Regions from separate parts of the Streptomyces sp. YIM 121038 genome, predicted to be linked through region 4. Evidence: riboswitches for the same ligand, from Rfam matches in the RefSeq annotation. Region 4 holds a riboswitch; each other region holds the start of a gene.

What was found. A riboswitch is a leader RNA that binds a small molecule or an ion and turns the genes downstream of it on or off. The one in region 4 is predicted to bind cyclic di-AMP.
Positions count from the first base shown of each region.
Region 1: another riboswitch for cyclic di-AMP. It lies ahead of C9F11_RS17195 (transglycosylase family protein); the one in region 4 lies ahead of C9F11_RS25155 (C40 family peptidase).
Region 2: another riboswitch for cyclic di-AMP. It lies ahead of C9F11_RS19630 (M23 family metallopeptidase); the one in region 4 lies ahead of C9F11_RS25155 (C40 family peptidase).
Region 3: another riboswitch for cyclic di-AMP. It lies ahead of C9F11_RS30245 (M23 family metallopeptidase); the one in region 4 lies ahead of C9F11_RS25155 (C40 family peptidase).

Region 1 covers NZ_CP030771.1:4,122,009-4,129,652, forward strand. The annotation lists gene C9F11_RS17185 (septum formation initiator family protein) at 1-409, opposite strand, end outside; gene eno (phosphopyruvate hydratase) at 491-1,771, opposite strand; gene C9F11_RS17195 (transglycosylase family protein) at 2,039-2,779, opposite strand; cyclic di-AMP (ydaO/yuaA leader) riboswitch at 2,784-2,969, opposite strand; gene C9F11_RS17200 (transglycosylase family protein) at 3,161-4,279, opposite strand; gene C9F11_RS17205 (cytochrome P450) at 4,409-5,704, opposite strand; gene C9F11_RS17210 (nucleoside triphosphate pyrophosphohydrolase) at 5,951-6,910, opposite strand; gene C9F11_RS17215 (SurA N-terminal domain-containing protein) at 6,960-7,598, opposite strand.
Region 2 covers NZ_CP030771.1:4,676,259-4,683,902, reverse strand. The annotation lists gene C9F11_RS19645 (alginate lyase family protein) at 1-36, shown strand, start outside; tRNA gene C9F11_RS19640 (tRNA-Met) at 106-179, shown strand; gene C9F11_RS19635 (PP2C family protein-serine/threonine phosphatase) at 540-1,649, shown strand; cyclic di-AMP (ydaO/yuaA leader) riboswitch at 1,881-2,050, shown strand; gene C9F11_RS19630 (M23 family metallopeptidase) at 2,062-3,207, shown strand; gene C9F11_RS19625 (aldo/keto reductase) at 3,529-4,473, shown strand; gene C9F11_RS19620 (PrsW family intramembrane metalloprotease) at 4,476-5,813, opposite strand; gene trmB (tRNA (guanosine(46)-N7)-methyltransferase TrmB) at 5,981-6,760, opposite strand; gene lhgO (L-2-hydroxyglutarate oxidase) at 6,808-7,644, opposite strand, start outside.
Region 3 covers NZ_CP030771.1:7,010,185-7,017,828, forward strand. The annotation lists gene C9F11_RS30235 (pitrilysin family protein) at 1-210, shown strand, start outside; gene C9F11_RS30240 (pitrilysin family protein) at 234-1,616, shown strand; cyclic di-AMP (ydaO/yuaA leader) riboswitch at 1,878-2,040, shown strand; gene C9F11_RS30245 (M23 family metallopeptidase) at 2,053-2,886, shown strand; gene C9F11_RS30250 (GntR family transcriptional regulator) at 3,175-3,846, shown strand; gene C9F11_RS30255 (HPr family phosphocarrier protein) at 4,267-4,548, opposite strand; gene C9F11_RS30260 (bifunctional GNAT family N-acetyltransferase/acetate--CoA ligase family protein) at 4,727-7,644, shown strand, end outside.
Region 4 covers NZ_CP030771.1:5,850,973-5,858,616, forward strand. The annotation lists gene C9F11_RS25135 (PspC domain-containing protein) at 1-254, shown strand, start outside; gene C9F11_RS25140 (response regulator transcription factor) at 251-985, shown strand; gene C9F11_RS25145 (C40 family peptidase) at 1,111-2,217, opposite strand; gene C9F11_RS25150 (hypothetical protein) at 2,560-2,913, shown strand; gene C9F11_RS25155 (C40 family peptidase) at 3,026-4,300, opposite strand; cyclic di-AMP (ydaO/yuaA leader) riboswitch at 4,308-4,464, opposite strand; gene pcrA (DNA helicase PcrA) at 4,758-7,220, shown strand; gene C9F11_RS25165 (M23 family metallopeptidase) at 7,283-7,644, opposite strand, start outside.

The sequences.
Region 1 (7,644 bases), 1.7 Mb from region 4:
CGCCCCCGTCGGGGCGGTGGCGTTCGGCGGCCTGGGGGTCGATCACCGTGAAGCCGGTCTCGCCGGGCATCACGTAGTGCAGCCGGTCGCGGATGCGCTGCTCGGCGTAGGCGTCGTCCTGCCAGCGGGCCTTCTCGTCGCGCAGGCGCTCGACGTTCTCGCGGTGCTCGGCCTGCTTCTGCCGCTGCTCGGCGATCTCGGCGCGCTGCGCGACGTACTGCCGTATCGGGTAGGCGAGCGCGACCACCAGCGAGCACACCACGAGGACGAGCAGCGCCGCGCGCCCGGTGAGCCGGGAGCGGCGGGCCTGGCGCTTGGTCTGGGAGCGGTAGACGCGCTGCGCGGTCTGCTCGCCGAGCAGCTTGAGCCGCGTCGCGGTGGAGAACCGGTCGCGGTTCTTCACTGCCATGTCCGCCTCCCCACTACGTGCGTACGTCCCCGCACACGGTACGGGACCGAGTACGGGGACGTACGTACGACTGGCTAGGCCTTAGCCCTTGAAGCGCGGGAACGCGCTGCGGCCCGCGTACACCGCGGCGTCGTCGAGGATCTCCTCGATGCGCAGCAGCTGGTTGTACTTGGCGACGCGGTCCGAGCGGGCCGGGGCGCCGGTCTTGATCTGGCCGCAGTTCACCGCGACGGCGAGGTCGGCGATGGTGACGTCCTCGGTCTCGCCGGAGCGGTGGGACATCATGCACTTGAAGCCGTTGCGCTGGGCCAGCTCGACGGCGTCCAGGGTCTCGGTCAGCGAGCCGATCTGGTTGACCTTGACGAGCAGCGCGTTGGCGGCGTCCTCGTCGATGCCGCGCTGGAGGCGCTCGGGGTTGGTGACGAAGAGGTCGTCGCCGACGATCTGGACCTTGTCGCCCAGCTTCTCGGTGATGATCTTCCAGCCGTCCCAGTCGTCCTCGTACAGCGGGTCCTCGATGGAGACCAGCGGGTACGCGGAGACAAGCTCGGCGTAGTAGTCGGTCATCTCGGCGGCCGAGCGGGACTTGCCCTCGAACTCGTAGGAGCCGTCCTTGTAGAACTCGGACGCGGCGACGTCGAGCGCCAGCGCGATCTGCTCGCCCGGGACGTAACCGGCCTGCTTGATGGCCTCGACGATGAGGTCGAGGGCGGCGCGGTTGGACTCCAGGTTCGGCGCGAAGCCGCCCTCGTCGCCGAGGCCGGTGGACAGGCCCTTGTTCTTCAGGACCTTCTTCAGCGTGTGGTAGACCTCGGCGCCCCAGCGCAGGGCCTCGGAGAAGGACTCCGCGCCGATCGGGGCGATCATGAACTCCTGGATGTCGACGTTGGAGTCCGCGTGGGATCCGCCGTTCAGGATGTTCATCATCGGCACCGGCAGCAGGTGCGCGTTCGGACCGCCCAGGTAGCGGAAGAGCGGCAGGTCGGAGGCCTCGGAGGCGGCGTGGGCCACGGCGAGGGAGACGCCGAGGATGGCGTTGGCGCCGAGGGAGCCCTTGTTGTCCGTGGCGTCCAGGTCGAACATGGCCTGGTCGATCAGGCGCTGCTCGGTGGCGTCGTAGCCGACGAGCTCCGGGCCGATCTGCTCGATGACGGCGAGGACGGCCTTCTCCACGCCCTTGCCGCCGTAGCGGTTGGCGTCTCCGTCACGGAGTTCGATGGCCTCGAAGGCGCCGGTGGAGGCGCCGGACGGGACGGCGGCACGGCCGGTGGAGCCGTCGTCGAGGCCGACCTCGACCTCGACCGTGGGATTGCCTCGGGAGTCCAGGATTTCCCGGGCTACGACGACGTCGATGGACGGCACGAGCATCTCCTTATGGGATGTGACGCGGGGTACGCGGGGGTACTAGGGGCCGCGCTGGCCCCTGCGACACGAGCCTAACCGGCTCCGGGGCATCGGCCATCCGACCGCCCAGCACATGGACGGGCCGACGGGCCGAACGCGGATAGTTCCCTCAGCAAACAAACTACCGGACAAAAAGGTACCGCCCCGGTGCGGCGGGGGGACGCGCACCGGGGCGGTAGCCCATGGGGACGGGGCGGCTCCGGGCGCTGCCGGGGCCGGGGCGGGTCAGCTGAGGTGCAGCTGCTGGCCCGGGTAGATGAAGTCGGCGTCGGAGACGATGTCGTCGTTCAGCTGGTACAGCTTCTGCCAGCCGCCCTTGACGTCGTGCTCCTGGGCGATCTTCGACAGGGTGTCGCCGGACTCGACCTTGTACTCGCCGTCGCCCTTCTTCACGACCTTGCCGGTCGGGGTCTGGACGGTCTTCTTCTCGACCTGCGGGGCGGCCTGCTGCGGCTGGTGCTGCGGCTGCGCCTGCGGCTTGGGAGCGGCCTGCTGCTGCGGCTGCGCCTGCTGCTGGGGCCGCGGCTTGTTCTGCTGCTGCGGCTGCTGCTGGCCACCGCCGGAGGAGCCGCCGCCGGTGTACGGGGAGCCGGACAGGCCCACGCCGCACTTCGGCCACGCGCCCTTGCCCTGGCCCGCGAGGACCTTCTCGGCGATCTCGATCTGCTGGGCCTTGGAGGCCTTGTCGGCGGTCGGCGCGTACTTCGTGCCGCCGTACGCCGCCCAGGTGGAGGCGGAGAACTGCACGCCGCCGTAGTAGCCGTTGCCGGTGTTGATGGACCAGTTGCCGCCCGACTCGCACGCGGCGACGCGGTCCCACTCGGCGGGAGTGGCGGCGTTGGCCGTGCCGGCGGCCATCAGCGGGGCGGCGACAGCGGCACCGGTGACACCGACGACGGTGGCGGCGCGGGTGGCCTTGTCGAGCTTGGTCGGACGACGGTGCTTGCCCTTGCCGGAACGCAGCATGAAGTGATCCCCTCACCGACGCCTGCGAGGTGAGCTGTCGGGTTCGGGCGGGTGAGTGCCCGGCCGCACGTCCTAGCGCGCGACTTCACCCCTAGCCGTGTCCGTGCGTCCCGCGGTCTGGCGACCGCTCAACGTCCGGGCCCGGCACTTACCTTGGGTCCCCCGCTCCTGCCTTCGGCGCTCGAAGCGACGACTGTTCCCGTCCGGCCGTTGGCAGGATTCGGCGTACCGACCGGCGGGGCCCGCTGTGGCGAGCGGTCATGACCGTAGTCAGGCAATCATCCGAATTTCAAAGACGATCAGGGCTTCTGAGACCCATCTCTCACTTGCCTCTCACCGTCTTTAAACCGGACATTCATCGCGAACTGCCGGGCTTTCGGCCTACTTCCCGCCCGGCTTCCCCTCAGTCACTTCCTTGCCGTCCGCCCCCAGTTCGAGCCGCTGACCGGGGAGGATGAGGTCCGGGTCGGAGCCCACGGTCTTCTTGTTGCCCGCGTACAGATCCGTCCAGCCGCCGTCAAGGTCGTGGCTGTCGGCGATCGCCGAGAGGTTGTCACCGGAGCGGACCGTGTACGTGCCCGCGGCGCGCTCGGTGCCGGGGACGTCCCGCGCGTCGCCGCGCGAGGCGTGGCGCCCGGGGCCGGTGTCGCCGGACGGGGCGTTCTCGTCGGCGCGGTCGCCGCGGTGGCGGCCGGCGGAGCCGTCCCGGGGCGCGTCGTCCGCGCCGGGCCCGGCGCTGTCGGACTCCCGCGGCGAAGCGCTGTCGTCCGCACCGGACTTGTCGGAGCCGTCGGCGGCGGGCTTGCGGTGCTTGCCGCCGCGCCCGTCGCTCTTCCCGCCCTCGTCGGCGCGGTCGGCGTCGCCGTCCCGGCTGTCCGTTTCGTGACTCTTGTCTCGCGCGTCGGCGGAACTGCCGGGCCTCTCGGCCTTCTCGGAGCCGTCCGCGTCCGTGGCGGCGCCCTCGCGCTCGCCCTTCGCGTCCTTCTCCCCGGCCTTGCCCTTCTCGCCCTTGTCCTCGTCCTTGTCCTTCTCCTTGCCCTCGTCCTTGCCGGACGCGGCGGACCCGTCGGAGTCCGCGGGGCGCGGCGGGGACGTCGGCAGGCCCGGGTCGACGTCGGCGGCCTCGCCGCCCTTCGTCAGGCCCGCGGCCGGGGCACAGTTCGGCCAGGCGTCGGGGCCCCGGTCGGCGAGCACGTTCTCGGCGACGTGGATCTGCTGGGAGCGGCTCGCCTGGTCGGCGCTCGGCGCGTAGGAGAGGCCGCCGTACCGCTCCCAGGTGTCCTGGGTGAGCTGGAGGCCGCCGTAGTAGCCGCTGCCCTTGGCGCTCCACGCGCCGCCGCTCTCGCACTCCGCGACCTTGTCCCACGTCTCGGCGTCCGCCGCGCTCGCGCTCGACGCGCCGAGGAGCGGGATGGCGATGGCGGATCCGGTGACGCCCGCCGTGACGAGGATCGCCGGGACCTGGCGGGGGCGACGGTGACGGCCTTGGCCGGAGAGCATGCAGGTGCCTTTCGTGGACGACAGGTCGGGCGCGGCGCGAGCGCGCGAGCGCGCGGGTGCCGGGCCGTCGTGAACGTAGCGGCACTCGAACGCCAGTCACAAGTCGGTTCAGCCGAGATCACGCGAAAGTCACATTGTTGACGGCCCATCAGCACGAGTGGCCCGCGGGGCGGGTGTGAAACGCACCGGCAACGTCCTGAGGCCCCGCATGATGAGCCCGCCGCGCCACCTCAACTCCTCCGGGGCCGAGGCCAGTTGCAGGTCGGGCAGGCGGCGCAGCAGGGTGGCCAGGGCGGTCTGCCCCTCCAGGCGGGCGAGCGGGGCGCCGAGGCAGTAGTGGATGCCGTGGCCGTAGCCGAGGTGCTGGTTGTCGCGGCGGGACAGGTCGAGGCGGTCGGGCTCGGCGAAGCGGTCGGGGTCGCGGTCGGCGGCGGCGAGCACGACGAGCACCGGGTCGCCCGCCGCGACGTCCTGGCCGCCGATGCGCAGCGGCTCGGTGGCGAACCGCCAGGTGGCCAGCTCCACGGGCCCGTCGTAGCGCAGGAGTTCCTCCAGGCCCGTGGCGAGGAGGCCGGTGTCGCCCGCGGCCAGGGAGCGCTCCAGCAGGGCCCGCTGCTCGGGGTGGGTGAGCAGGGCGTACGTGCCGTTCCCGATGAGGTTCACGGTCGTCTCGAAGCCGGCGAAGAGGAGGATGAAGGCCATCGCCGCGGCCTCGTTCTCGGTGAGGTGCTCGCCGTGGTCGGAGGCGCGGATCAGCCCGGAGATCAGGTCGTCGTCGCCCTCGTCCGCGAGGGACTCCCGCTTGCGGTGGATGAGCTCGGCGAGGTAGCCGCGCATCTTCTTCACCGAGCGCGCCACGCCGCCGCGCGGGCCCCCGCCGTGCCGGATCATCATCCCGGCCCAGTCCCGGAAGTCGTCCTGGTCCTCGCGCGGTACGCCGAGCATGTCGCAGATGGCGTAGATCGGCAGCGGGAACGCGAACTCGTGGATGAGGTCGGCCTCGCCCCGCTCCGCGAACCCGTCGATGAGCTGGTCCGTCAGCTCCTGCACCCGGGACTCGAACTCCGCCACGCGGCGCGGCGTGAACGCCTTCGACACCAGGCGGCGCAGCCGGGTGTGGTCCGGCGGGTCGATGTTCAGCAGATGCGTCATCAGCTCGGCCTTGCGCTCACCCGGGATGCCCGTCTTGCCCTTGGCGTGCGCGGGCTCGTCGTGGTGTGCCGGGTTCTTGCTGAGGCGCTGGTCGGCCAGGGCCTGGCGCGCGTCCGCGTAGCGGGTGACCAGCCAGGCCTCGACGCCGCTCGGGAGCCGCCGCTTCGTCACCGGGGCGTGCTCGCGCAGCCAGGCGTAGGCGGGGTAGGGGTCGCTGGCGAACTCCCAGGTGAAGAGCTCGGGCTGTGGGGGGACGGGGGGCTTGTCGTGCATGCGGTCGACGGTAGCCGCCCGTCCCTCGCGGTGCGCCCCAGGCCCGCCCCTTCCCGATCCGGGGGGCTCCGCCCCCCGTGCCCCCCGTTTGTCGGCGCTCCGCGCCTCGTCCTCAAACGCCGGACGGGCTGGAACTGTCGCCGGTTGCGGCAGATCTTTCAGCCTCTCCGGCGTTTGAGGAGCGGGGGTCTGGGGGCGGAGCCCCCAGGAAGCGGGAAGGGGCGGGTCAGGGGCGCCCCGCGAGGGTTACGCCGTCTCCGCCGTGCGGATCGCGTCCCGGTAGGCGCGGGCCGCCGCCCGTAGCGCGGCTTCCGGGTCGATGCCTGCGGCCTCCGCGCGGACGGCCATCGCCAGGAGTTCGTAGCCGATGCCCTCGCCCGTCGGCAGCGGCACGTCCAGGGCGGCCGTGCGGGCGCGGGAGGCGAGCTTGGCGGCGAGGGCGAGGCCGGGCTGGCCGAGGGGGATGCCCTCCGTCACGGAGTCGCGCTGCTTCTCCACCGCCTTGGTGCGCAGCCAGTGCGCCTTGACCTCCTCGGGCGTCGAGGCCGTGTCGTCGCCGAAGACGTGGGGGTGGCGGTGGATGAGCTTGTCGACGATGGTGCCCGCCACGTCGTCCACGGAGAACGGCGCCTGATCGTCCTCCTCCGCGATGCGCGCGTGGAAGACGACCTGGAGCAGGACGTCGCCCAGCTCCTCCCGGAGTTCCGTGCGGTCGCCGTCCTCGATCGCCTCCACCAGTTCGTACGCCTCCTCGATGCCGTACTTCGCGAGGCTGCGGTGGGTCTGGCGCGACGACCACGGGCACTCGGCCCGGATGCGGTCCATGACCTGGACGAGGTCGAGGAGGCGGGCGCCCGGCAGGTCGTACGAGCCGGGGAGCAGCTCCAGGTCCGGCATGGCGTGGCGGCCGGAGCCCGCGAGGCGGGCCAGGCCGTCCGTCAGCGGGCGGTCGCCCTCGGCCGTGGCCACGACCAGGACGGTGCGGCCGCCCGCGCAGGCGCGCACCAGTTCCTCGGCGGTGGGTGCGGCCTGCTTGACGTCGACGCCCGCCTCGCGCAGATACGGCAGCTGCGGATGGCCGGCGTCGGCGCACAGCACGTCGTCGGCGGCGTGCAGGGCCTGCCAGGCGGGCCAGGACAGGAGGCCGGGGGCTACGCGGTGGCTGGTGGTGAGCAGGACGACGCGCCCCGCCGGGGTTTCGTTCACCGCTCGAACGTAACCCACGGCCGCGACGGCGGCGGAGCCGCGGCGGAGGTCAGGCCGCCGCTTCGCGGAGCCAGGGGGTCTTGGTGTCGACCCGCTTGTTCTGGGTGGTGTCCCAGGTGCCGTAGCGCGGGTTCACATCGACGTCGAGCTTCTTGGAGGCCTTGGACAGGGCGGCCCAGAAGGTGTCCTGGCCCGCCTTGGAGGTCATGTCGGCGCCGAGCTTCGCCGACAGCTTCCGGGCCTCGATCTCCGTGCGGATGCTGTCGTCGAGGCGCTTGGGCGCGATGCTGTACTGCTGGAGCCAGCCCGCCTCAAGGGCCTTGCGGCCGCCCGCCTGTTGCGTCATCTCGGCGCGGGTGGTCTGGATCTCCTTGCGGGTGACGCTCACCCCGGCGTCGCGCGCGGCGCGGTGCAGGACCCGGTCGAGGACCATCGTGTGCAGCGTGTTGCGGGTGAGGCTGCCGGTCTTGGCGATGACTTGCTCGTACTGCCGGTCGTCGGGGACGGCGGCGCGCTGCGCGGAACGCACCTCGTTCACCCGGTGTTCGAGCTGCGCCACCGTGATGCGGTCGTCGCCCACGACGGCCGCGGCGCCGGGGCGCGCGTCACTGCCGCAGGCGGTGAGGAGCGGGGCAGCGGCGACGGCCGCGGCGGAGAGGAGGAGCGCGGTGCGACGGCGGCGGTGCAAGTTGGCCTCCCGGTGGAGAGATTGTGCTTCGCTGCACAAAGTCTTG
Region 2 (7,644 bases), 1.2 Mb from region 4:
GCCTGGGAGACGCTGACGCACGCGGAGAACACCTGAGGCGCGGAGGGCACCTCGGGTACCAGTTCGCGTTCTGTGCCCCTGATGGCGTACTGTTGGGTTCACCGACGCGGGGTGGAGCAGCTCGGTAGCTCGCTGGGCTCATAACCCAGAGGTCGCAGGTTCAAATCCTGTCCCCGCTACTCAAGAGCCGAAGGCCCGGAATCCTCAGGGATTCCGGGCCTTCGGCGTTCCGGTGGCCCGGGGCGGCGCCGGGGCTCCGGAGCGCCGCGAGCACGGGGCGCCGCCAGGGCCGCCGTCAGGGGCCGGTGCCAGAGGCCGCCGCCGGGCGGGGCGCACGCCGTCCGCGCGGGTCGGCGCGCCACCGCCCCGCGCCAGGGCGCACGCTGCCCGCCGGATCACCCACTCGGAGCACGCCGGGTCGCCCCCGGGCCCCAACGCGGGAAGCCTTGGGCCGATGCGGCGGGTCTGCGGCGGGAGTCGAGCGGTGGTTGCTTTGGGCGGTGGGGACCTCCGTACCGGTGCCGGGCCGGGGGCGCGCCATGGGCGCTGAGGGCCGGGCACCGCGTCGCGAGCGGGCCCTCACCCGCGTGCTGCCCCCGCTCCTGATCCTCGTCGGGGTCGCCTTCGACGCGCTCACGCCGCCCCAGTTCACCGCGTCCCCGCTGTTCGCCGCCGCGCCCCTGATCGCGGCCCCGTTCTTCTCGCTCGGCACCACCGTGGCGACGGCCGCCGTGTCCTGCGCCGCCGTGCTCGCCCTGCGCATCGACAACCACGCGGGCGTGGACGTCGAGGTCGTCACCTCCTTCGTCACCATGCTCACCGTCGGCGCCCTCGCCGTCGTGATCAACCGCGTCGTCCGCCGCGGCGACGCCCGCCTCGCCTCCGCCCGCTCCATCGCCGAGGCCGCGCAGCGGGCCGTCCTGCCGCAGCCGGACCCGCGCATCGGCGGCCTGGACGTCGCCGCCCGGTACGAGGCCGCGCAGGCCGACGCCTTCATCGGCGGCGACCTGTACGCGGTGCAGGACACCCCGCACGGCGTCCGCCTCATCGTCGGCGACGTACGCGGCAAGGGCATGGGCGCGGTGGCCGCCGTCGCCGTCGTCATCGGCGCCTTCCGCGAGGCGGCCGAGCAGGAGGCCACCCTGGAAGCCGTGGCGCAGCGCCTGGAGCGTGCCCTGGCGCGCGAGGGCACGCGGCGCGACGGGCTCGACGCCTTCGAAGGGTTCACCACGGCGGTCCTCGCGGAGATCCCGCGCGGCGGCGGCAGCGTGCGCCTGGTCAACCGCGGCCACCCCGAGCCGCTGCTGCTGCGCGCCGACGGGCGCCTGCGCGTGCTCTCGCCCGCCGAACCCGCGCTGCCGCTCGGCATGGGCGACCTCGGCGTCTGGCCCGACCGCGCGGACGAGACCGACTTCCCGCCCGGATCCACGCTGCTGCTGCACACCGACGGGCTCAGCGAGGCCCGGGACGCGCGGGGTGTCTTCTACGACCCCGCGGCCCGGCTCGGCGGCCGCGTCTTCTCGGGCGCGGACGCCCCCGACGCGCTCCTGTCCACGCTCGTCGCCGAGGTCCTCGACCACACCGGCGGCGGCGCCACCGACGACATGGCCCTCCTCGCCGTACGACGGCCCGTCACACCCCGTGACTGAACGGAGCCCCAGCGCAGCGCAACTGACGACCCGTCATCCATACCTGAAGATCGATTCCACTGCGCAGCGTCATGGCACGCGCTCAACTCGCCCTATTCCCGGCCTTGATGTCCCGTTGTGTTCGTGGCGTAAGCGTTAACGATCAACCCGAACAGCTTGGAATACCGACCCGCTGTCTATTAACGTTCGATAACGCAGCGCGGTCGTCCCAGCCGTCACACCCGGCGGCTCCGCGCGCACGCGCCTAATCCCGCAAGGGAGCCGGGGAACCACCATCTTGGGGTGAATCGGACGCCTCTCGCGCACGCGGACCCGTATCCGCCGTGCACGAGCAGCGGCCGTAGGAGACCTTCCTGCTCCGAACCCGTCAGCTAACCCGGTAGGCGAGAAGGAAGGAAAGGAGTGCGCCCCCGTGGCGTCCAACCGGCCTGCCCCAGAAGCGCTCTACATACCCCACGGCAGCCTCATCGAGGGTGCCGACGGCGGCGAAGGACCCGGGGGACACACCGGGCACGCCGACCACGCCGAGGCCTCCGCGCCCGCCGGGTATGCCGGTTACGCCGCCCAGGAGCCCCCGGCCTCCTGGGAGGAGTGGAACCCCACCGCGGAGACCGTCCGCCCCGTGCGCGGCAAGCACCGCATCCACAAGAAGGGCGGCGGCGGCCTCGCCCGCAGCTCCACCGTCCTCGGCGTCGGCGTCATCGCCGCCGTCGGCGCGGGCGGCATCGCCACCGCGCAGGGCGGCAAGCCGCCCGTCTCCATCGCCCTGCCGGACCTGGCGTCCGTCGCGGACTCGCTGCCGGGCGTCGGCGCCCTGGTCGACGGCGACGACACCGCCGCCCCGGCCACCGCCGCGGCCGCGGCGCCCCTCAGCTCCGCGGGCGTCACCGGCGCCGACGCCGAGCGGGGCACCACGGACGCGGGGGAGGCCCTGCGGGCCCGCATCCTCCAGCAGGCCGAGAACCAGCACCACCAGGCGGACGACGCGCAGCGCAGGCAGGCCGAGGACGCGGCCGTGGCCAGGGCCGCCGCGACCGCCACGGCCCAGCAGGGCAAGGCGGCGGCCGAGGTCAAGGCGAAGGCCGCGGAGGAGAAGCGGAAGAAGGAGGAGGCGGCCCGCAAGAAGCGCGAGGCCGAGCGCCTCGCGAAGCTCGCCAAGAGCTTCACGCTCCCCGCCTCCTCGTACGTCCTCACCTCCCACTTCGGCGACTCCGGCTCCATGTGGTCCTCCGGGCGGCACACCGGCCTGGACTTCGCGGGCCCCAACGGCTCCCCGCTCAAGGCCGTCCACTCCGGCACCATCACGGAGGCCGGCTGGGCGGGCGCGTACGGCTACCGCACGGTCCTGAAGCTCGATGACGGCACCGAGATCTGGTACTGCCACCAGTCCTCGCTCTCCGTCAGCGTGGGCCAGAAGGTCAGCACCGGCGACGTCATCGGCCGCATGGGCGGCACGGGCAACGTCACCGGGGTCCACCTCCACCTGGAGGTCAGGACGGGCGGCGGCGCGGCCATCGACCCGCTGTCCTGGCTGCGCGGCAAGGGCCTGACGCCCTGATCCCGCCCGCCGCGAAGCCCCGTGGCCGCGCGCCCCGCCGACGGCCGCGAGCCGACGGCTGGCCTCCGGCCGCTGGCCTCCGACGGCCGCTAGCCGCTGACCCCCGGCCGCTGACTCCCGACGGCCGCGAGCCGACGGCTGGCGGCTGACCGCGAAGGGTCCTCAGACTCCGGCGGCCCTGGCGACGACCCCCCGACGCCAGGGCCGCCGGTTCCCGCGTCCCGCGGCCTCCCCGACCGGGTTCCGCATCCTGGAATCCGTTGTCTGGAATCCGCCGTCCCTCACCGGAATTCCCGACTTCGCAAGGATGTTGGCGCCGGTATGACCACTCTTCGCCCTCTGGGATCGTCCGACCTCGAAGTCTTCCCGCTCGCCCTCGGCGGCAACGTCTTCGGCTGGACCGCCGACCAGGACCAGTCCTTCGCCGTCCTCGACGCCTACGCCGCCGCGGGCGGCAACTTCATAGACACCGCGGACGCCTACACGTTCTGGGTGCCCGGCAACAAGGGCGGCGAGTCCGAGACCGTCCTCGGGCGGTGGATGGCCGAGCGCGGCAACCGCGACGACGTCGTGGTCGCCACCAAGGTCGGCGCGCTGCCCGAGTACAAGGGCCTGTCCGCGAGCACCATCAAGGCCGCCGCCGAGGAGTCGCTGCGCCGCCTCGGCACCGACTACATCGACCTGTACTACACGCACTACGACGACCCGTCCGTGCCCGTCGAGGAGTTCATCACCGCCCTCGACGAGCTGGTGCGGTCCGGCAAGGTGCGCGCGATCGCCGCGTCGAACATCACCCCCGAGCGCCTCCAGGAGTCCCTCGACTTCTCCGACCGCGAGGGCCTGGTGCGGTACGTGGCGCTCCAGCCGCACTACAACCTCGTCTCGCGCGACACCTACGAGGGCCCGCTCCAGGAGATCGCCTCGCGCTCCGGGCTCGCCGCCGTCCCGTACTTCGGCCTCGCCGCGGGCTTCCTGACCGGCAAGTACCGCCCGGGCACGGAGGTCGACAGCGCCCGGGCCGAGAAGGCGGGCGAGTATCTGGCCACCGAGCGCGGCCGCCGCGTCCTCACGGCCCTCGACGAGGTGGCCGAGGCCCACGACGCGCAGGTCGCCACCGTCGCCCTCGCCTGGCTCGCCGCGCAGCCGACCGTGGCGGCGCCGATCGCATCGGCCCGCACCCTGGAGCAGCTTCCGGCGCTCCTCGCGGTGGGCGACCTGGAGCTGACCGGGGCCGAGCTCGCGGCCCTCACGGCGGCCTCCGCCTGACGTCAGGGCCGATAGGGGTTGTGGCACGGGGGAAGCACCGGGCCGTACGCCCCGACGGGCCCGTACGCGGCGTGCGGCAGCGGCACCAGGACCGGGGCCGTCGCCCGCGCCGCGTACCCGAGCGCGGGCGCGGCCACGGCCCTGCGCTCCCACAGGGCCTGGAGGAGCTCCCGCTCCCGCGCGACGAAGTCGGCGCCCCCCCTGCCGTGCCGGGCGCGGTGGCGCAGGAGCGCGAGGGCCGTCGCGCACGTCTCGTACTCGACGACGGTGCGGCCCGCGGGCTTGCCCAGGTGGAAGGCCGCGTAGTCACGGGCGAGCGTGCGGGCCGGCAGGGAGCCCAGCGCGTAGGGCTCGGGCGCGGTGAACCAGCCCGCGGCCACGTACACGGGCAGCTCGTCGCGCACGAGGCGCAGCTCGCGCCGGCGCAGCCAGACGGCCAGCCAGGTGAGCAGCCCGAAGACCGGCAGCATGAAGGTCGCGTACACGACGAAGAAGCCGTACTCGCCGAAGCCCGCGGAGCCGTTCCAGAAGGCGTGCAGGCCCATCGCGAGGAGCAGCCCGGCGCACGGCAGCAGCCTGCGGCGGGCGGTGTGGTGCTCGGCGGTCACGGCGGCGGTGCCGAAGCCGATGCCGGTGAGCACGGTGAAGAGCGGATGCGCGAACGGTGACATGACAACGCGGACGAAGAAGGTCGCGGCGGTCACCGAGGCGAGGCCGCTCTCGCCGCTGAGCTGGTCGGTGCCGAAGGCGTTGCCGAGGTAGAGGATGTTCTCGGTGAACGCGAAGCCGGTGGCGGTGACGCCCGCTATCACGAACCCGTCGACGACCCCGGTGAAGTCGGCTCTGCGGAACAGGAAGACGAGCAGGACGGCCGCCGCCTTCGCCGTCTCCTCGACGACGGGCGCTATGACGGTCGCGCCCAGGGTGTCCGCGCTGGTCGGGTCGGCCGTCGCGGTGGCTATCCAGCGGGTCGCGAAGCTGTTCGCCATGATCGCTATCAGCGCGGCCGCGCAGGCGCCCCAGGAGAAGGCGAACAGCAGGTTCCGCCAGGGCCCCGGCGCCACCCGGTCCAGCCAGCGGAACGCGGCGATCAGCAGCGGCACGGGGAGCGTGGCGAGGCCGAGCCCCACCAGGAAGCCCTCGGTGCCGGTCTGCTCGCGCACCAGGGCGAGGATCACCAGGCCGGAGAGGGCGAGCAGGATGACGAGGCCCGTCGCCCGGATGGCCCCGCGCTGCCACCAGCGCGGATGCCGGGGCCCGGGTGCCCCGGCGGACGCGTCGGACCCGTCGGGCCCGCCGGGCGGCGTCGGGTGGCTCGGGAGTGCGGGGCTGGTGGCCACGGATCGACCCTAACGAGGGTTGCGGCGGGCCGCGACGGTGCCTCGGCGACGGCGGGCGGCGGAGTCGGCGGTGTCTCGGCGGTGGCGGGCCGCGGACCCGACGGTGTCTCGGCGGTGGCGGGCCGCGGAGTCGGCGGTGGTCCGGCCCCGGCGGCCCGCGGAGCGCCTCAGCCCTGGGTGAGCGTGGCGGCGCGGCGGAACAGCAGGTCGTTCACGACGTGTCCCTTCCGCAGGCCCTGGCCCTCGAAGCGGGTCTGCGGCCGGAAGTCGGGCCGCGGCGCGTACCCGCCGTCCGCCTGGGTGTTCTCGAAGTCGGGGTGCGCGCCGAGCACCTCCAGCATGTGCTCCGCGTACGGCTCCCAGTCCGTGGCGCAGTGCAGCACCGCGCCGGGCTTGAGCCGGGGCGCGAGCAGCGTCAGGAAGTCCGGCTGGATCAGGCGCCGCTTGTTGTGGCGGGCCTTGGGCCAGGGGTCGGGGAAGTACACGCGGGCGCCGTCCAGGCCCTCCGGGGCGAGCATCTCCCGGAGCAGGATCACGGCGTCGCCGTTGGCGACCCGGATGTTGGACAGGCCGTTCCGCTCCGCGAGATTCAGCAGGTTGCCCTGGCCGGGGGTGTGCACGTCCACGGCGAGGATGTTCGTGTCCGGGTCCGCGGCCGCCATCTGCGCGGTGGCCTCGCCCATGCCGAAGCCGATCTCCAGGACGACGGGCGCCTCGGAGCCGAACAGCTCCTGGAGGTCGAGCACCTTCGCGCCGTCGATGTCGAAGCCCCACTTGGGCCACAGCCGCTGCAGGGCGTCGCCCTGCGCGGTGGTGACCCGGCTGCGGCGCGGCGTGAAGCTGCGGATCCGCCGCTCGAACCGGCCGCCGGAGGGGTCGGGCACGGGACCTTCGGGGAAACGGGGGGCGCCCTTCGGGCGGGAGTTCTCAGACACAGTGCCGTCGATTTTAGTGCGGCGGGACCGGACGGGGGCGCCCCGAGCCGCCGGTCGGGTCAGCGCAGCGCGGCGAGGACCCGGCGGGCCACCTCCCGGCCGATGGGCAGCGAGGCGGTGGCCGCGGGCGAGGGCGCGTTCAGCACGTGCACGGCGCGGGCCCCCTCCTGGATCAGGAAGTCGTCGACGAGGGTGCCGTCCCGCAGCACGGCCTGCGCCCGCACGCCCGCGGCCGCGGGCACCAGGTCCTCGGCCCGCACGCCGGGCAGCAGCCGCCGCACGGCCTGGGTGAACGCCTCCTTGGACAGGGATCTGCGCAGCTCTCCCGCCCCGTACCGCCAGTGGCGCCGGGCGATCTGCCAGGAGCCCGGCCAGGCGAGCGTCCCGGCGAGCTCGCGGGGCCGCACCACCGACCAGTCGTACCCCTCGCGGGCCAGCGCGGGCACCGCGTTCGGCCCGACGTGGACGCCGCCGTCGACGCCGCGCGTGAGGTGCACGCCGAGGAAGGGGAAGGCCGGGTCGGGCACGGGATACACGAGCCCGCGCACGAGCTCGGGCCGGGCGAGCGTGAAGTACTCCCCCCGGAAGGGCACGATCCGCATGTCCGGCTCGTCGCCGGTCAGGCGGGCGATCCGGTCGCAGTGCAGCCCCGCGCAGTTGACGAGGACCTTGGCGCGCAGCACGTCCCCGCGCGCGGTGCGCACGGCGACGCCGCGGTCGGGGCGGCGGTCGACGTGGACGACCTGGGCGCCGTAGCGCACCTCCGCGCCGGAGGCGTGGGCGAGCTGCTCGGCGACCGCGCCGTAGTCGCAGATGCCGGTGGTGCCGACGTGGATGGCGGCGATGCCGCGCACGTCCGGCTCGTACTCCGCTATCTGGGCGGGGCCGAGCTCGCG
Region 3 (7,644 bases), 1.2 Mb from region 4:
GACCCGCAGCTCGCCCTCACCGCGGTCCAGCGCGTCCTCGACATCACGGCGGCCGAGGTCCAGGAGGTCGCCAAGGCGCGCCTGCGCCCCGACAACCGCGCGGTCCTGGTGTACGAGCCGGTGGCCGCCGCGGAGGACGCCGACGGCACGGCCGCCGCGCCCCAGCAGGAAGCCGCCGAGACCCAGCAGGAAGAGGAGGCGGCGAAGTGAGTGAGGCTGAGACGTCCGTGAAGATGCAGTTCCACCCGCAGCCCCAGGCGGGCACGGCCAAGCCCTGGGCCTTCCCGGCCCCCGAGCGCGGCGCCCTGGCCAATGGCCTGACGGTGCTGCGCTGCCACCGCCCCGGCCAGCAGCTCGTCGCCGTCGAGGTCCACCTCGACGCGCCCCTGGACGCCGAGCCGCAGGGCCTGGACGGCGTGTCCACGATCATGGCGCGGGCGTTCTCCGAAGGCACCGACAAGCACTCCGCCGAGGAGTTCGCCGCCGAGCTGGACCGCTGCGGCGCCACGCTGGACGCGCACGCCGACCACCCCGGCGTCCGGCTCTCCCTCGAAGTGCCCGTCTCCCGCCTGGCGAAGGGCCTGGGCCTGCTGGCCGACGCGCTGCGCGCGCCCGCCTTCGAGGACGGCGAGATCGAGCGCCTCGTCCGCAACCGCCTGGACGAGATCCCGCACGAGACCGCCAACCCCGCGCGCCGCGCCGCCAAGGAGCTGGCCAAGCAGCTCTTCCCGGCCACCTCGCGCATGTCGCGCCCGCGCCAGGGCACCGAGGAGACGGTCACCGCCATCGACTCCGCGGCCGTACGCGCCTTCTACGAGAAGCACGTGCGCCCCGCCACGGCCACCGCCGTCGTGGTCGGCGACCTCACGGGCACGGACCTCGACGCCGTCATCGCCGACACCCTCGGCGCCTGGACGGGCGGGTCGGCGGAGCCGCACGTGATGTCCCAGGTGACCGCCGACGACACCGGCCGCGTCGTCATCGTGGACCGCCCCGGCGCCGTCCAGACGCAGCTCCTCATCGGCCGCGTGGGCGCGGACCGGCACGACATCGTCTGGCCGGCGCAGGTCCTCGGGACGTACTGCCTGGGCGGCACCCTCACCTCGCGCCTGGACCGCGTCCTGCGCGAGGAGAAGGGGTACACGTACGGCGTGCGCGCCTTCAGCCAGGTGCTGCGCTCCGCGGCCCCGCGGTCCCCGGAGGGCGCCCCGGGCGTCGCCATGCTGGCCATCAGCGGCTCCGTGGACACGCCGAACACGGGCCCGGCGCTGGATGACCTGTGGAAGGTCCTGCGCACCCTCGCCGCCGAGGGCCTCACCGACGCCGAGCGCGACGTCGCCGTGCAGAACCTGGTGGGCGTGGCCCCGCTGAAGTACGAGACGGCCGCCGCGGTCGCCGCGACGCTCGCCGACCAGGTGGAGCAGGAGCTGCCGGACGACTTCCAGGCGAGCCTGTACCGGCAGTTGGCCGGGACGGGCACGGTGGAGGCCACCGCGGCCGTCGTGAGCGCGTTCCCGAGCGACCGCCTGGTGACGGTGCTCGTCGGTGACGCCGCGCAGATCGAGGAGCCCGTCAGGGCCCTCGGCATCGGCGAAGTGACGGTTGTCACCGGCTGATTGCGGCACACACGCCATGAACCGGCCTCACCAGGCCGCAACGGGCAAACCGGAATGAACGCCGCGTAACCCCAGGGGCCCCGGAGGCTCAGGAAGCCTCCGGGGTCCCTGCATGCTGCCATATGTCCGAATTGACATGGAGGTTGGGCGTCTGCCGTGTGGCGTGCGCTACAAAAGGCAGGATCCGTTTGTCGATTGAAAGATGAGGCGTTTAGCGTCAGTGCGGCTGTACGTCACGCAGTACGCCGCGCCCGCGGCACCGGACAGTCATCGCCGAGTCCCCGTACGGCGTGAGCCAGGGGAGCCGGGGACCCACACGTCCCCTGGGGTGAATCGGTCCCCTTGCCGCGAGGCGAGGAGTCCGTAGGAGACCTTCCTGCTCCGAACCCGTCAGCTAACCCGGTAGGCGAGAAGGAAGGAAAGGACCAGCCGCTTCATGGCGCTCATCCGCCCGACCGGCAAGCACCGCCGTCCGAGCCGCATCACGCGCACCACCGCCAGCGCCGCGGGCGTCGCCGCCCTCACCACCACCGGTGTCATCTCGGGCCTGGCCGCTCCGGCCCTCGCCGCCGACGGCTCCGCGGACCACGCGAGCACCGGCCTCACGCAGGCCATCGCCATCAACGACACGCTGGCCGACGAGATCGACGCCCAGGCCGCCGCCCAGAAGCAGGCCGCCAACGACGCCGCCGCCCAGAAGAAGGCGGAAGAGGCGGCGCGGCAGAAGGCCGCCGAGCAGAAGCGCAAGGCCGAGGCCGCCGCGAAGGAGAAGGCCGAGAAGGAGGCCAAGGCCAAGGCGGCGAAGGAGGCCAAGGAGCGGGCCCGCGAGCGGGCCGCCCGTGACGCCGAGCGCAAGCGCCTGAACGCCTACGTCGCCCCGGTCGCCGGCTCCTACGTCTCCACCTCCTACAAGGCCGGCGGCGGCATGTGGTCCTCCGGCAGCCACACCGGCATCGACTTCCACGCCGCGTCCGGCACCTCGGTGCAGGCGGTCGGCGCGGGCACCGTCGTCGAGGCGGGCTGGGGCGGCGCCTACGGCAACAACGTCGTGATCAAGATGAACGACGGCACGTACACCCAGTACGGCCACATGTCGTCCCTCAGCGTCACGGTCGGCCAGGCCGTCACCCCCGGCCAGCAGATCGGCCTCTCCGGTTCCACCGGCAACTCCTCCGGGCCGCACCTGCACTTCGAGGCCCGCACCGGCGCCGAGTACGGCTCGGACATCGACCCGATCGCGTACCTGCGCTCCCACGGCGTGGGCGTCTGACGCGTCGACGGCGCGAACGCCCCGCGCCCGCGCACGTCCCGAAAGCCCCGGCTCACCGAGCCGGGGCTTTCGGCATCGGGGCACGGCTCGGGCCCTAAGCGCCCACGACCGGTAAGCGTGCCGCTGCGCACACCTTTGGCCAAAAGATATCCATGGATTCCGGTGCCCCATCGGAAAATGCGGCCATCTGCAATAGAGTCCGTCGTGGCAGCGTCCATGGAGTCGCCGCACCAGCGTCTTCAACGCGTCGCGCGACGCGTTTCGCGGGCATTAAAGCGGAGGTCCGTCATGCGCATTCCCGCGCACTCGGTCTGCACGGCCATCCGGGACGACATCGTCTCCGGTGTCTACGAACGCGGCACGCGGCTCACCGAAGAACTCCTCGCCCGCCGCTACGGCGTCTCGCGCGTCCCCGTGCGCGAGGCCCTGCGCACCCTGGAGGCCGAGGGCTTCGTCGTCACCCGCAGGCACGCGGGCGCCTGCGTCGCCGAGCCGACCGAGCAGGACGCCGCCGACCTCCTGGAGGTCCGTACGCTCCTGGAGCCGCTGGCGGCCGCCCGCGCGGCCCAGCGCCGCACCGAAGCCCATCTGAAGGTCCTGCGCGGCCTCGTGCGCCTCGGCCAGGAGCGGGCCCGGCGCGGCGGCGAGGACCTGCGCGCGCTCGACGGCTGGTTCCACGAGACGCTCACCCAGGCCTCCGGCAGCCCCGGCCTCATCGCCCTGCTCACCCAGCTGCGCCACAAGGTCGCCTGGATGTACGTGGCGGACGCGCAGGCCGCGGCCACGGACCTGTGGAGCGGGCACGCCGCGGTCGTCGACGCGGTCGCCCGCCAGGACGCGGACCGGGCCCGCGCGCTCACGCTCCTGCACGCCGAGCGCACGGCGTCCGCGTACCGGCCGCGCGCCGGGCGTGTGAGGGGTTCGCAACGCGCCGTCAACAAAGTAGGCGTACGGAATTAACAGGCGCCCCGTACACGGGACTAACAGGGGCCTCGTACTCAGGATTAACAGGGGCCTCGTACACGGGACCCGTATCCCGTACGCGGGACTCGTCCACCGGACTCGTATGCAGGGCTCATATGCGGAGTGCACGTACCCGAAGTGCGCGTACGCGACCTCATGCGCGGCGTCGTGAAAGCCGGGCATGCCCGCGTGGGAATTCCCCGCCGGATTTACTTGCCGCAGGTGCTGCCTTTGTGCCACCGGTGGTGCGCCACCGGCTCGTGAATTCACCCGGGGCGTTCGCCGGACGGCACTCCGCGGGGGCGCGCCTCGGGGCGCACCCCCCCCGAAAAGCCTCGGGGCGCACCCCCGAAAACACGACGGAGCCGCGCGGCCACCCAGTGGCTCACGCGGTTCCGGCACGCTTGTCCGACCGTGTCAGACGGTCTCCGGGAGCTCCTCGAGGCCCTCGGAGACGAGCTTCGCCAGCCGGTCCAGGGCGGCGTCCGCACCCTCGGCGTCCGAAGCGAGCACGATCTCCTCGCCGCCCTGCGCGCCCAGGCCGAGCACCGCGAGCATCGAGGCCGCGTTGACGGGGTTGCCGTCGGCCTTGGCGATCGTCACGGGGACGCCCGAGGCCGTGGCCGCACGGACGAAGATGGAGGCGGGCCGGGCGTGGAGGCCCTCGGCCCAGCCGACGTTGACGCGGCGCTCAGCCATGTGTTGCTGCCCTTCCAGGTGTCTCACACTTGTCTAGACCAGTGTCTCATGCCGACCCGGGTGCTCCCGCAGGACCGGCGGAGCGCTGCCCCACGGGCCGCGTCCCGCCACCCGAGCGCCTTCGACCCCTCCTACATTGCCCCGGGCCCGGCGCCCGCGCGACCCGTACCCTGGCCCCATGCAGACCCCGGCGGACGGCTCAGCACACCCCTCGTCGGACAGCGCCGCGCACGCCCCGGCGGACGGCACGGCGCCCGCCGCCACGCACACCCCCGCGGCCGAAGCCACCCGCGCCCCGGCCGCGGACCAGCACCCCTACCCCTCCCACTGGGAGGCCGACGTGGTGCTGCGCGACGGCGGCACCGCCCGCATCCGGCCCATCACGGCCGCCGACGCCGACCGTCTGGTCAGCTTCTTCGAGCAGGTCTCGGACGAGTCGAAGTACTACCGCTTCTTCGCGCCCTACCCCCGTCTGTCCGCGAAGGACGTGCACCGCTTCACGCACCACGACCACGTGGACCGCGTCGGGCTCGCGGCCACCATCGGCGGCGAGTTCATCGCCACCGTCCGCTACGACCGCATCGACGCCCAGGGCCGCCCCGCCTCGGCGCCCGCCGAAGAGGCCGAGGTCGCCTTCCTCGTCCAGGACGCCCACCAGGGCCGCGGCGTCGCCTCCGCGCTGCTCGAACACATCGCCGCCGTCGCCCGCGAACGCGGCATCCGCCGCTTCGCCGCCGAAGTCCTGCCCGCCAACACCAAGATGGTGAAGGTCTTCACGGACGCCGGATACCAGCAGCAGCGCAGCTTCGAGGACGGCGTCGTGCGCCTCGAACTCGACCTGGAGCCCACCGACCGCTCCGTCGCCGTCCAGCACGCCCGCGAACAGCGCGCCGAGGCCCGCTCCGTGCAGCGGCTGCTCGCGCCCGGCTCCGTCGCGGTCATCGGCGTCGGCCGCGCCGAGGACAGCGTCGGCCGCGGCGTCCTGCGCAACCTGCTGCGCGCGGGCTTCACCGGCCGCGTCCACGCCGTCAACCGCGCCTTCGCGGACCGGGCCACCACCGAGGGCGTCGAGGGGGTCCCCGCACACCGCTCCGTGCGCGACGTCGCCGGGCCCGTCGACCTCGCCGTCGTCGCCGTCCCCGCCGAGCACGTGCCGGAAGCGGTCGCCGAGTGCGGCGAACACGGCGTCCAGGGCCTCGTCGTCCTCTCCGCCGGATACGCCGAGAGCGGCCCCGAAGGACTGGAGCGCCAGCGCGAACTCGTCCGCCAGGCCCGCTCCTACGGCATGCGCCTCATCGGCCCCAACGCCTTCGGCGTGATCAACACCGCTTCCGCCGTACGCCTGAACGCCTCGCTGGCCCCCGAACTGGCCGCCGCGGGCCGCATCGGCCTGTTCACCCAGTCCGGTGCCATCGGCATCGCCCTGCTGTCCCGGCTGCACCGCCGCGGCGCGGGCCTGTCGTCCTTCGTCAGCGCGGGCAACCGCGCCGACGTCTCCGGCAACGACGTCCTCCAGTACTGGTACGACGACCCGGACACCGACGTCGCGCTCATGTACCTGGAATCCATCGGCAACCCCCGCAAGTTCACCCGCCTCGCCCGCCGCGCCGCCGCCGCGAAGCCCCTCGTCGTCGTCCAGGGCGCCCGGCACAGCGGCATCGCCCCCACCGGCCACGCCGGGGCCGCGACCCGGCTGCCGCACGCCACCGTGTCCGCGCTGCTCCGCCAGGCCGGGGTCATCCGCGTCGACACCGTCACCGAGCTCGTCGACGCCGGGCTCCTGCTCGCGGGCCAGCCGCTGCCCGCGGGGCCCCGCGTCGCCATCCTCGGCAACTCCGAGTCCCTCGGCCTGCTCACCTACGACGCGTGCGTCGCCGAAGGCCTGCGCCCGCTGCCCCCGCGCGACCTGACCACGGCCGCGACGCCCGAGGACTTCCGCGCCGCGCTCGGCGCCGCGCTCGCCGCCGACACCTGTGACGCGGCCGTGGTCACCGTCATCCCCTCGCTCGGCGAGTCGAGCCGCGAGGGCCAGGGGGAGACCCTGGCGACCGCCCTGCGGGCCGCCGCTGCCGCGTGCCCCACCAAGCCCGTCGCCGTCGTCCACGTGGAGCTCGGCGAGCTCGCCGAGGCCCTCTCCGCCGCCGCGAGCACCAAGCCCGGATCGGCCGCCGCCCGCCCCGCCGACCGGCCCCCCGCCGCCCCGCCCACGGCCGACGCCCCGCCGCCGCACGCCCGCATCCCCGCCTACCCCGCCGCCGAGCGGGCCGTGCGCGCCCTCGCCGAAGCCGTCACCTACGCCCAGTGGCGGCACGACATCGCCGACCCCGGCAAGGTGCCCGAGTACGACGACATCGACGAACCGGGCGCCGCCGACCTCATCGCGGACCTCCTCGCCAAGGGCGGCGACCCGCACGGCCTGACCCTCGGCCCCGACGACGCCCGCGACCTGCTCGGCCGCTACGGCATCGCCGTCCACGCCGTCCTGCCCGCGCCCGACGCCGACGCGGCCGCCGACGCCGCCCTGCGGCTCGGCTACCCCGTCGCCCTCAAGACCACGGCCCCGCACCTGCGCCACCGCCCCGACCTCGGCGGCGTACGCCTCGACCTCGCCGACGAGGAGCAGCTGCGCCGCGCCTACCGCGAGCTCACCCACGCCCTCGGCCGCCCCGCCGAGCTGCGGCCCGTCGTCCAGGCCATGGTCGCGCGGGGCGTCGACACCGTCGTGCGCGCGGGACACGACCCCGCCGCGGGGGCGGTGCTGTCCTTCGGCCTCGCGGGCGCGGCGTCCGAACTCCTCGGGGACACCGCCCACCGACTGATTCCCGTCACCGACCGCGATGCGCGCACCCTCGTGGGATCGATCCGGACCGCGCCCCTCCTCTTCGGCTGGCGCGGTGCGGCCCCCGTGGACACCCCCGCCCTGGAGGAGCTCCTCCAGCGGGTCTCGCGCCTGGTCGACGACCATCCCGAAGTGGTCACCGTCTCACTGGAACCGGTGGTCGTCGCCCAGGACGGCCTGTCCGTCCTCAGCGGCACCGTCCGCCTCGCCCCGCCCCCGGCCCGCGACGACCTGGGCCCGCGCACCCTGCCCGCCTA
Region 4 (7,644 bases):
TGAACGCCGCCAAGTACGGTGGCGAGGGCGGCGCGGTGCAGGTCTTCGCCGAGGTCGAGGGGGAGACGGTCTTCGTGTCCGTCCGCGACCGCGGCCCGGGCTTCGACCTGGACGCGGTACCGGACGACCGCATGGGCGTACGAGAATCGATCATCGGCCGCATGCAGCGCAACGGCGGTACGGCGCGGCTGCGCACGGTGCCGGGCGGCGGCACGGAAGTCGAGCTGGAGATGGAGAGGACGGCGGCGACATGAGCGACGCGACCGAAGCGAGCGGGCCCGTGGATCCGGCCGCCGGGGCAGCGGAGGCCGGGACCGGCGCCGCACGGCGGGTGAAGGTCGTCCTGGTCGACGACCACCGGATGTTCCGCACGGGAGTGCAGGCGGAGATCGGCCAGACCGAGCGCACGGGGGTCGAGGTCGTCGGCGAGGCCGCGGACGTCGACCAGGCGGTCACCGTGATCACGGCGACCCGGCCCGAGGTCGTGCTGCTCGACGTGCACCTGCCGGGCGGCGGCGGGGTGGAAGTCCTGCGCCGCTGCGCGCCGTTGATGGCGGACGCGGAGAGCCCGGTGCGGTTCCTCGCGCTGTCCGTCTCGGACGCCGCCGAGGACGTCATCGGCGTCATCCGGGGCGGTGCCCGCGGCTATGTCACCAAGACCATCACCGGCACCGACCTGGTCGACTCGATCTTCCGGGTGCAGGAGGGCGACGCGGTGTTCTCGCCGCGCCTCGCCGGGTTCGTCCTGGACGCCTTCGCCTCGACGGACGCGGCGCCGGTCGACGAGGACCTGGACCGCCTCACCCAGCGCGAGCGCGAGGTCCTGCGCCTCATCGCGCGCGGGTACGCGTACAAGGAGATCGCCAAGCAGCTGTACATCTCCGTGAAGACGGTCGAGTCGCATGTGTCGGCGGTCCTGAGGAAGCTCCAGCTGTCGAACCGGCACGAGCTGACGAGGTGGGCGACGGCCCGGCGACTCGTCTGACGGGCCCGCCCCGCCCCGCTCAGACGCCCGCCCCGCTCCGCTCCGGCGCCCGCCCCGCTCCGGCGCCCTGCCCGCCCCGCGGCCGTCCGGCGGCTAGTCCCGCTCGTCCCGCTCCCGCGCGGCCCTCACGCCACCCGTGTGGCCCCCGCGAACGGCATCTGGTCGATGGGGGCCAGCCGGACCGGAGCGCTGGGGTTGGGGGCGTGGATCATCTGGCCGTTGCCCACGTAGAGGCCGACGTGGCTGATGCCGGAGTAGAAGAACACCAGGTCGCCCGGCTGGAGTTCGGAGCGTCCGACGCGGCGGCCCGCGTCGATCTGGGCGTAGGTCGTGCGCGGCAGGGAGACGCCCGCCGCGCGGTAGGCGGCCTGGGTGAGGCCGGAGCAGTCGAAGGCGTTCGGGCCCGTGGCGCCCCAGACGTAGGGGCTGCCGAGCGCCTTGTAGGCGTACGAGACGGCCTTCGCGGCGCGGGAGTCGGGGGCCTTCACGGCGCCCGCCGGGGCCGCGCCACGTGCGTCGTCCCGGGAGGCCCGGCCGGAGCCGTCGGAGCCGTCCGAGCCGTCCGAGTCCGCTGTGCCGGGGCCGTCTTCGCCGCGCTCGGCGCGGGCGAGGCGCGCCCGTTCGTCGGCGGTCAGCCGGGCGAGCAGCCGCTTGGCCTCGCCGAGCTTGCCGGTCACGGTCTTCTTGTGCTTCCTCAGGTCCGCCTGGCGGGACTTGAGGTCCCCGAGAGTGTCGTCGGCCTCGGTGTGGAGCTGGTCGAGCTCCCTGACCTGGCGCCGTACGTCGGCGACCTCGGCGGCCTGGCGGCGGCCCGCGCGGTCGGCGCGGGTGGCCCGGTCGAGGAAGGCGTCCGGGTCGGCGGAGAGCGCGAGCTGGACGGACGGGTCGACGGCTCCGGCGCGGTACTGGGCGGTGGCCAGTGAGCCCAGCCCTTGGCGCGCCGAGTTGAGCCGCTCCGTCTTGCGGGCGGCCTCGTCGCGCAGGTCCCGCAGGGACTCCTCGGCCCGGTCGGCCTTCTCCTTGGCGCCGTTGTACTTCTCGGTGGCGACCTCGGCCTCGCGGTAGAGCCTGTCGACCTTGGCCTGCACCTCACCGGGGGTGAGCCGCGGTTCGGCGTGTCCGGTGCCCTCGAAGGCGGTCGCCGTGGCGGCCGACGCGAGGGCGAGGGTGGCGGCGGTACGGGCCGTATGGCCGCTGAGCGAGCGCTGCTTCGGCTTGCGGTGCTGTGCCACGGAGGCTCCACGTCCTTCCACAGTGGCCAGGTCCGGTTACGGGTCCGGCGGCGCCGCGCACAGGGGGAACGGGGCGCCGCCGGACTTCTCGGCGGTGATGTCCGGCTGCCGTCCCTGGTCCGGACGACGGTGAGGAGCCGGTCACCGGTCATGGACGCTAAACCTCGCCGTCACCGGGTCGTGACCTGTTGTGCGGAAGTGGCGCCCGCGGCCCGCTCGTGACCGGGCGCGACCGCTCCGGCGGCCGGTCGGCACCCGCTTCACCCGTTCCTGTGACCGATGTGGTGTTTGTGGTCCACCTGCCTGAAGGGGGGTGATACGGGCCCGGTTAGGCTCCGCCCCATGGACGTACTCATCCATCTCTTCGTCGGCCTGCACATCATCGGCATCGCCTCGCTCCTGGGCGGCTTCCTGACCCAGATGAAGGCGATGGGTGCCGGGACGGCCCGCTTCAGCCCCCCGATGCTGCACGGCGCGCTCACCATGCTGATCACGGGCGTGGCCCTGGTCGGCCTGAACCAGGCCGACGACAACGAGGTCAACAACCTCAAGATCGGCATCAAGATGGCGGTCCTCGTCGTGATCCTCGGGCTCGTGTACCTGAAGCGCGACGAGGAGAAGGTGGACAAGGCGATGTTCGGCGCGGTCGGCGCGCTGACGACGGCGAACATCTTCATCGCCGTCCTGTGGACGTAGCATCGCCGTCCTGTGGACGTAAGCGCCCGCTGCCCGCGTTTTCGGCCCTCTACGTAGAAGAGCGACTTCTACGTAGAGGGCCGAAAACGTGTCGCCCTCCTAAGGGGCGGGGTCAGGCGGGCCGGACCACGCTGTGGATCGGCATGTAGTAGATCGACTCGACGCGTACGTTCGCGCCCGGCTTGGGGGCGTGGATCATCTTGCCGTTGCCTATGTAGATCCCTACGTGGCTGATGTCGTCGTAGAAGAAGACCAGGTCACCGCGTTTGGCGCTGGACGTGGGCACCGTCGTGCCGACCTTCACCTGGTCCCAGGTGGTGCGGGGCAGTGAGATCCCGGCGGTCTTCCACGCGGCCCGCGTCAGCCCGGAGCAGTCGTAGGAGCCGGGGCCCGTGGCGCCCCATACGTAGGGCTTGCCGATCTGCTTCTCGGCGAAGCCGATCACCTTCTCGGCCTTCGCGGCGTACCCGCCGTCCGTGCTTCCGGAGCCCGAACCGGAACCGGAGCCCGAACCGGAGTCAGAGTCGGAGCCGGAACCCGATCCCGAGCCGGTACCGGAGCCGGACCCGGTACCGGCACCCGACCCGGCCCCCGTCCCCGAGCCGCCGCCGGAGCCCTGCTCCCGCTCCTTCCGGGCCTCCTCCGCCTTCCGCTTGCGCTCCTCCTCGGCCTGTTTGCGCGCCAGCTCGGCGGCCTTGCGCCGGGCCGCCTCCTCCTTCCGCTTCTCGATCGCGGCGAGCCGCGCCTTCTCCTCGGCGGTCAGCTTCGACAGGAGGGTGCGGGCCTCGCCGAGCTTGGTCTGGACGGTCCGCTTGCTCGACTTCAGCTCGTCGCGGGAGTCGCTGAGCGTCTTCAGGCCCTTCGTGGCCCTCGCGCGCTGCTTGGTGGCCGCCACCTGCCGCGTCTGGTAGTCGTCGACCGCCTTCTTCTGGCGGTTGGTGAGCCGGTCCGCGAGGTGGTTCTGGTCGAAGAAGCCCTTCGGGTCGTCGGCGAGCATCAGGGCGGCGGTCTCGGAGACGGCGCCGGTGCGGTACTGGGCGGCCGCGAAGGAGCCGAGCTGCCGACGGGCCTCGTTCAGGTCGTCCGTGCGCTCGGCGACGTCGTCCAGGAGCTTGTCGACGTGCTTGCGCTGCTTGTCGGTGCGCTCCTTCGCCGAGTTGTACTTCTGGGTGGCCACGCCCGCCTGGTGGTAGAGGTCGTCGACCTTCTTCTGGACCTCTTCGAGACTCGGTTCGGCGGGCCTGGTGGGCTCCGCGGGAGCGGACGGTGCCGCGTTCGCGCTCTGTGACAGGAGCGCTACGGAGGTCAGCGCGGCCGTCGTGATGCCGAGTGCGGGGGCGCTGCGTGCCAGGGGGGAGCGGGTGCGCGGCTTGCGGTGCGACGCCAAGGGAGGCGACTCCTTCCGTGGACCGCCTACCGGGTTAGCTGTCGGGTTCGGGCGGTTCGGAAGGGCTGCCCTACCGGCCCGTGCGAGGCGCAGCGGGACGGATTCACCCCAGGATCATGGTGGGTCCCCGGCTCCGGGCGCGTCGGGATCGGCGCGCGGCGGACTCGGCGGAGGCCGCGCGGCCCGGCGTGGTTCGCCGGTTTGGGGGGACGTGCGGCCCGCGGAGCACGCTAGCCAACTCCTGTGGCGCGGGGGAAGATTGATGTTCGATATGCCCGATACGTTTTCGTGACTTTCCGCACCTCCGTGTCCTCCCCGGCGCCGCCGCGACGCGGCTCACCTGCGGCGTGGCCCGGCGTGACCGCCCGGTGGCACCCCGTGGACGGCGCTGGGCGGCCGCGGCGGTGGCCGGAACCCGGGGTGGTTTGTCAGTGGGGCCGCCTAGACTCGGGAGGCGATGAGCAGCCTCTTTGACGACAGCTTCCTGGCGGACCTCAAGCCCTCGCAGGGCGCTGAGGAGGAGCCCCCGCCGCCGCCCGAGGACAGCGCTCCGGAGCCGATTCCGGACGACCTGTTCGACGGGAGGTTCGACGCGCCCGCACCCCGGGACGGGTACTACCGGGACGGCGCCCCCCGCCCGGCCCTCGACCCGGCGGCGCTCCTCGACGGGCTGAACGAGAACCAGCGCGCGGCCGTCGTGCACGCGGGCTCCCCCCTGCTCATCGTCGCGGGCGCGGGCTCCGGCAAGACCCGCGTACTGACCCACCGCATCGCGTACCTGCTCGCCGAGCGCGGGGTGCACCCCGGCCAGATCCTCGCGATCACGTTCACGAACAAGGCAGCGGGCGAGATGAAGGAGCGCGTCGAGCAGCTCGTCGGCCCGCGCGCGGGCGCGATGTGGGTGTCGACGTTCCACAGCGCGTGCGTGCGCATCCTGCGCCGCGAGTACAAGAAGCTGGGCTTCACGTCCTCGTTCTCGATCTACGACGCCGCGGACTCCAAGCGCCTGATGGCCCTGGTCTGCCGGGACCTCGACCTGGACCCGAAGAAGTTCCCGCCGAAGTCCTTCAGCGCCAAGATCTCGAACCTGAAGAACGAGCTGATCGACGAGGAGGACTTCGCCGCCCAGGCCGCCGACGGCTTCGAGAAGACCCTCGCCCAGGCGTACGCGATGTACCAGTCGCGCCTCCGCGAGGCCAACGCCCTGGACTTCGACGACCTGATCATGACGACGGTGCACCTCCTGCGCGCCTTCCCGGACGTCGCCGAGCACTACCGCCGCCGCTTCCGGCACGTCATGGTCGACGAGTACCAGGACACGAACCACGCGCAGTACGCGCTGGTGCGCGAGCTGGTCGGCCCCGCTCCGGCGGAGGGCGAGGAAGGCGAGGGGCCCGCCGAGCTGTGCGTGGTCGGTGACGCCGACCAGTCCATCTACGCCTTCCGCGGCGCCACGATCCGCAACATCCTCCAGTTCGAGGAGGACTACGCGGACGCCACCACGATCCTCCTGGAGCAGAACTACCGCTCCACGCAGACGATCCTCAGCGCCGCCAACGCGGTCATCGAGCGCAACGAGAGCCGCCGCCCCAAGAACCTGTGGACGAACGCGGGCGCGGGCGCCGGCATCACCGGCTACGTCGCCGACACCGAGCACGACGAGGCGCAGTTCGTCGCCGACGAGATCGACCGCCTCACGGACGCGGGCGACGCGAAGGCCGGCGACGTGGCGATCTTCTACCGGACGAACGCGCAGTCGCGTGTCTTCGAAGAGATCTTCATCCGCGTCGGCCTGCCCTACAAGGTCGTCGGCGGCGTCCGCTTCTACGAGCGCAAGGAAGTCCGCGACGTCCTGGCCTACCTGCGGGTTCTCGCCAACCCGGAGGACGGCGTACCGATGCGCCGCATTCTGAACGTGCCGAAGCGCGGCATCGGCGACCGCGCCGAAGCCATGATCGACGCGCTGGCGCAGCGCGAGAAGATCTCCTTCCCGCAGGCCCTGCGCCGCGTGGACGAGGCGTACGGCATGGCGGCCCGCTCGGTGAACGCCGTCAAGCGGTTCAACACGCTCATGGAGGAGCTGCGCACCGTCGTGGAGTCGGGCGCGGGCCCGGCGGTCGTCCTGGAGGCCGTGCTCGAACGGACCGGGTACCTGGCCGAGTTGCAGTCCTCCACGGACCCGCAGGACGAGACGCGCATCGAGAACCTCCAGGAACTGGCCGCCGTGGCCCTGGAGTTCGAGCAGGAGCGCCAGGAGGGCGAGGCGGGGTCGCTGTCGGACTTCCTGGAGCGGGTGGCGCTCGTCGCCGACTCCGACCAGATCCCGGACGAGGAGGACGACGGCTCGGGCGTCATCACGCTGATGACGCTGCACACCGCCAAGGGCCTCGAATTCCCCGTCGTGTTCCTGACGGGCATGGAGGACGGCGTGTTCCCGCACATGCGCGCCCTCGGCCAGACCAAGGAGCTGGAGGAGGAGCGCCGCCTCGCGTACGTCGGCATCACGCGCGCGCGGGAGCGGCTCTACCTCACGCGGTCCTCGATGCGCAGCGCCTGGGGCCAGCCGTCGTACAACCCGCCGTCGCGCTTCCTTGAGGAGATCCCGGCGACCCACCTGGAGTGGAAGCGGACGGGTTCCGTCGGCGCACCCGCCTCGTCGGGGCCCGCCGGGGGAGTGGCGTCCTCACTGTCGTCGTCGCGCTCGCGCGCGGGGGGCGCGCAGGGCTTTGCCACGCGCCGGGCAGCGGAGAAGCCGGTGGTCTCGCTCGCCGTGGGCGACCGCGTCACGCACGACCAGTTCGGCCTCGGCACGGTGGTCGGCGTGAAGGGCAGTGGGGCGAACGCCGAGGCGACGGTGGACTTCGGCGGGGAGAAGCCGAAGCGCCTGCTGCTGCGGTACGCGCCGGTCGAGAAGCTCTGAGCGACTCCTCGTGGAGGGGGCCCCGGCCGCCTCCACGAGGGGGCGGCGGTGCTCGCGTCCGCCTACGTCGGGTCCAGGCCGTGGCTGCGCAGCCACGGCAGGGGGTCTATCGCCGAGCCGCCGCCGGGGCGCACCTCGAAGTGCAGATGGGGGCCGGTGGAGTTGCCGGAGTTCCCGGAGAAGGCGATGGTGTCGCCCGCCTTCACGGGGCCGTTGGAGATCTTGTGCGTGGAGAGGTGGCAGTACCACGTCTCCGTGCCGTCCTTGGCGGTCACGATCGCCATGTTTCCGTAGGCGCTGTTCCACTTCGTGGAGACGACGCCGTCGGTCGCGGCCATCACGGGCGTGCCGTACGACACCGGGAAGTCGATGCCGGAGTGCTGCGACATCCAGTTGATGCCCGCCTGGCCGTAGTACGCGCTCA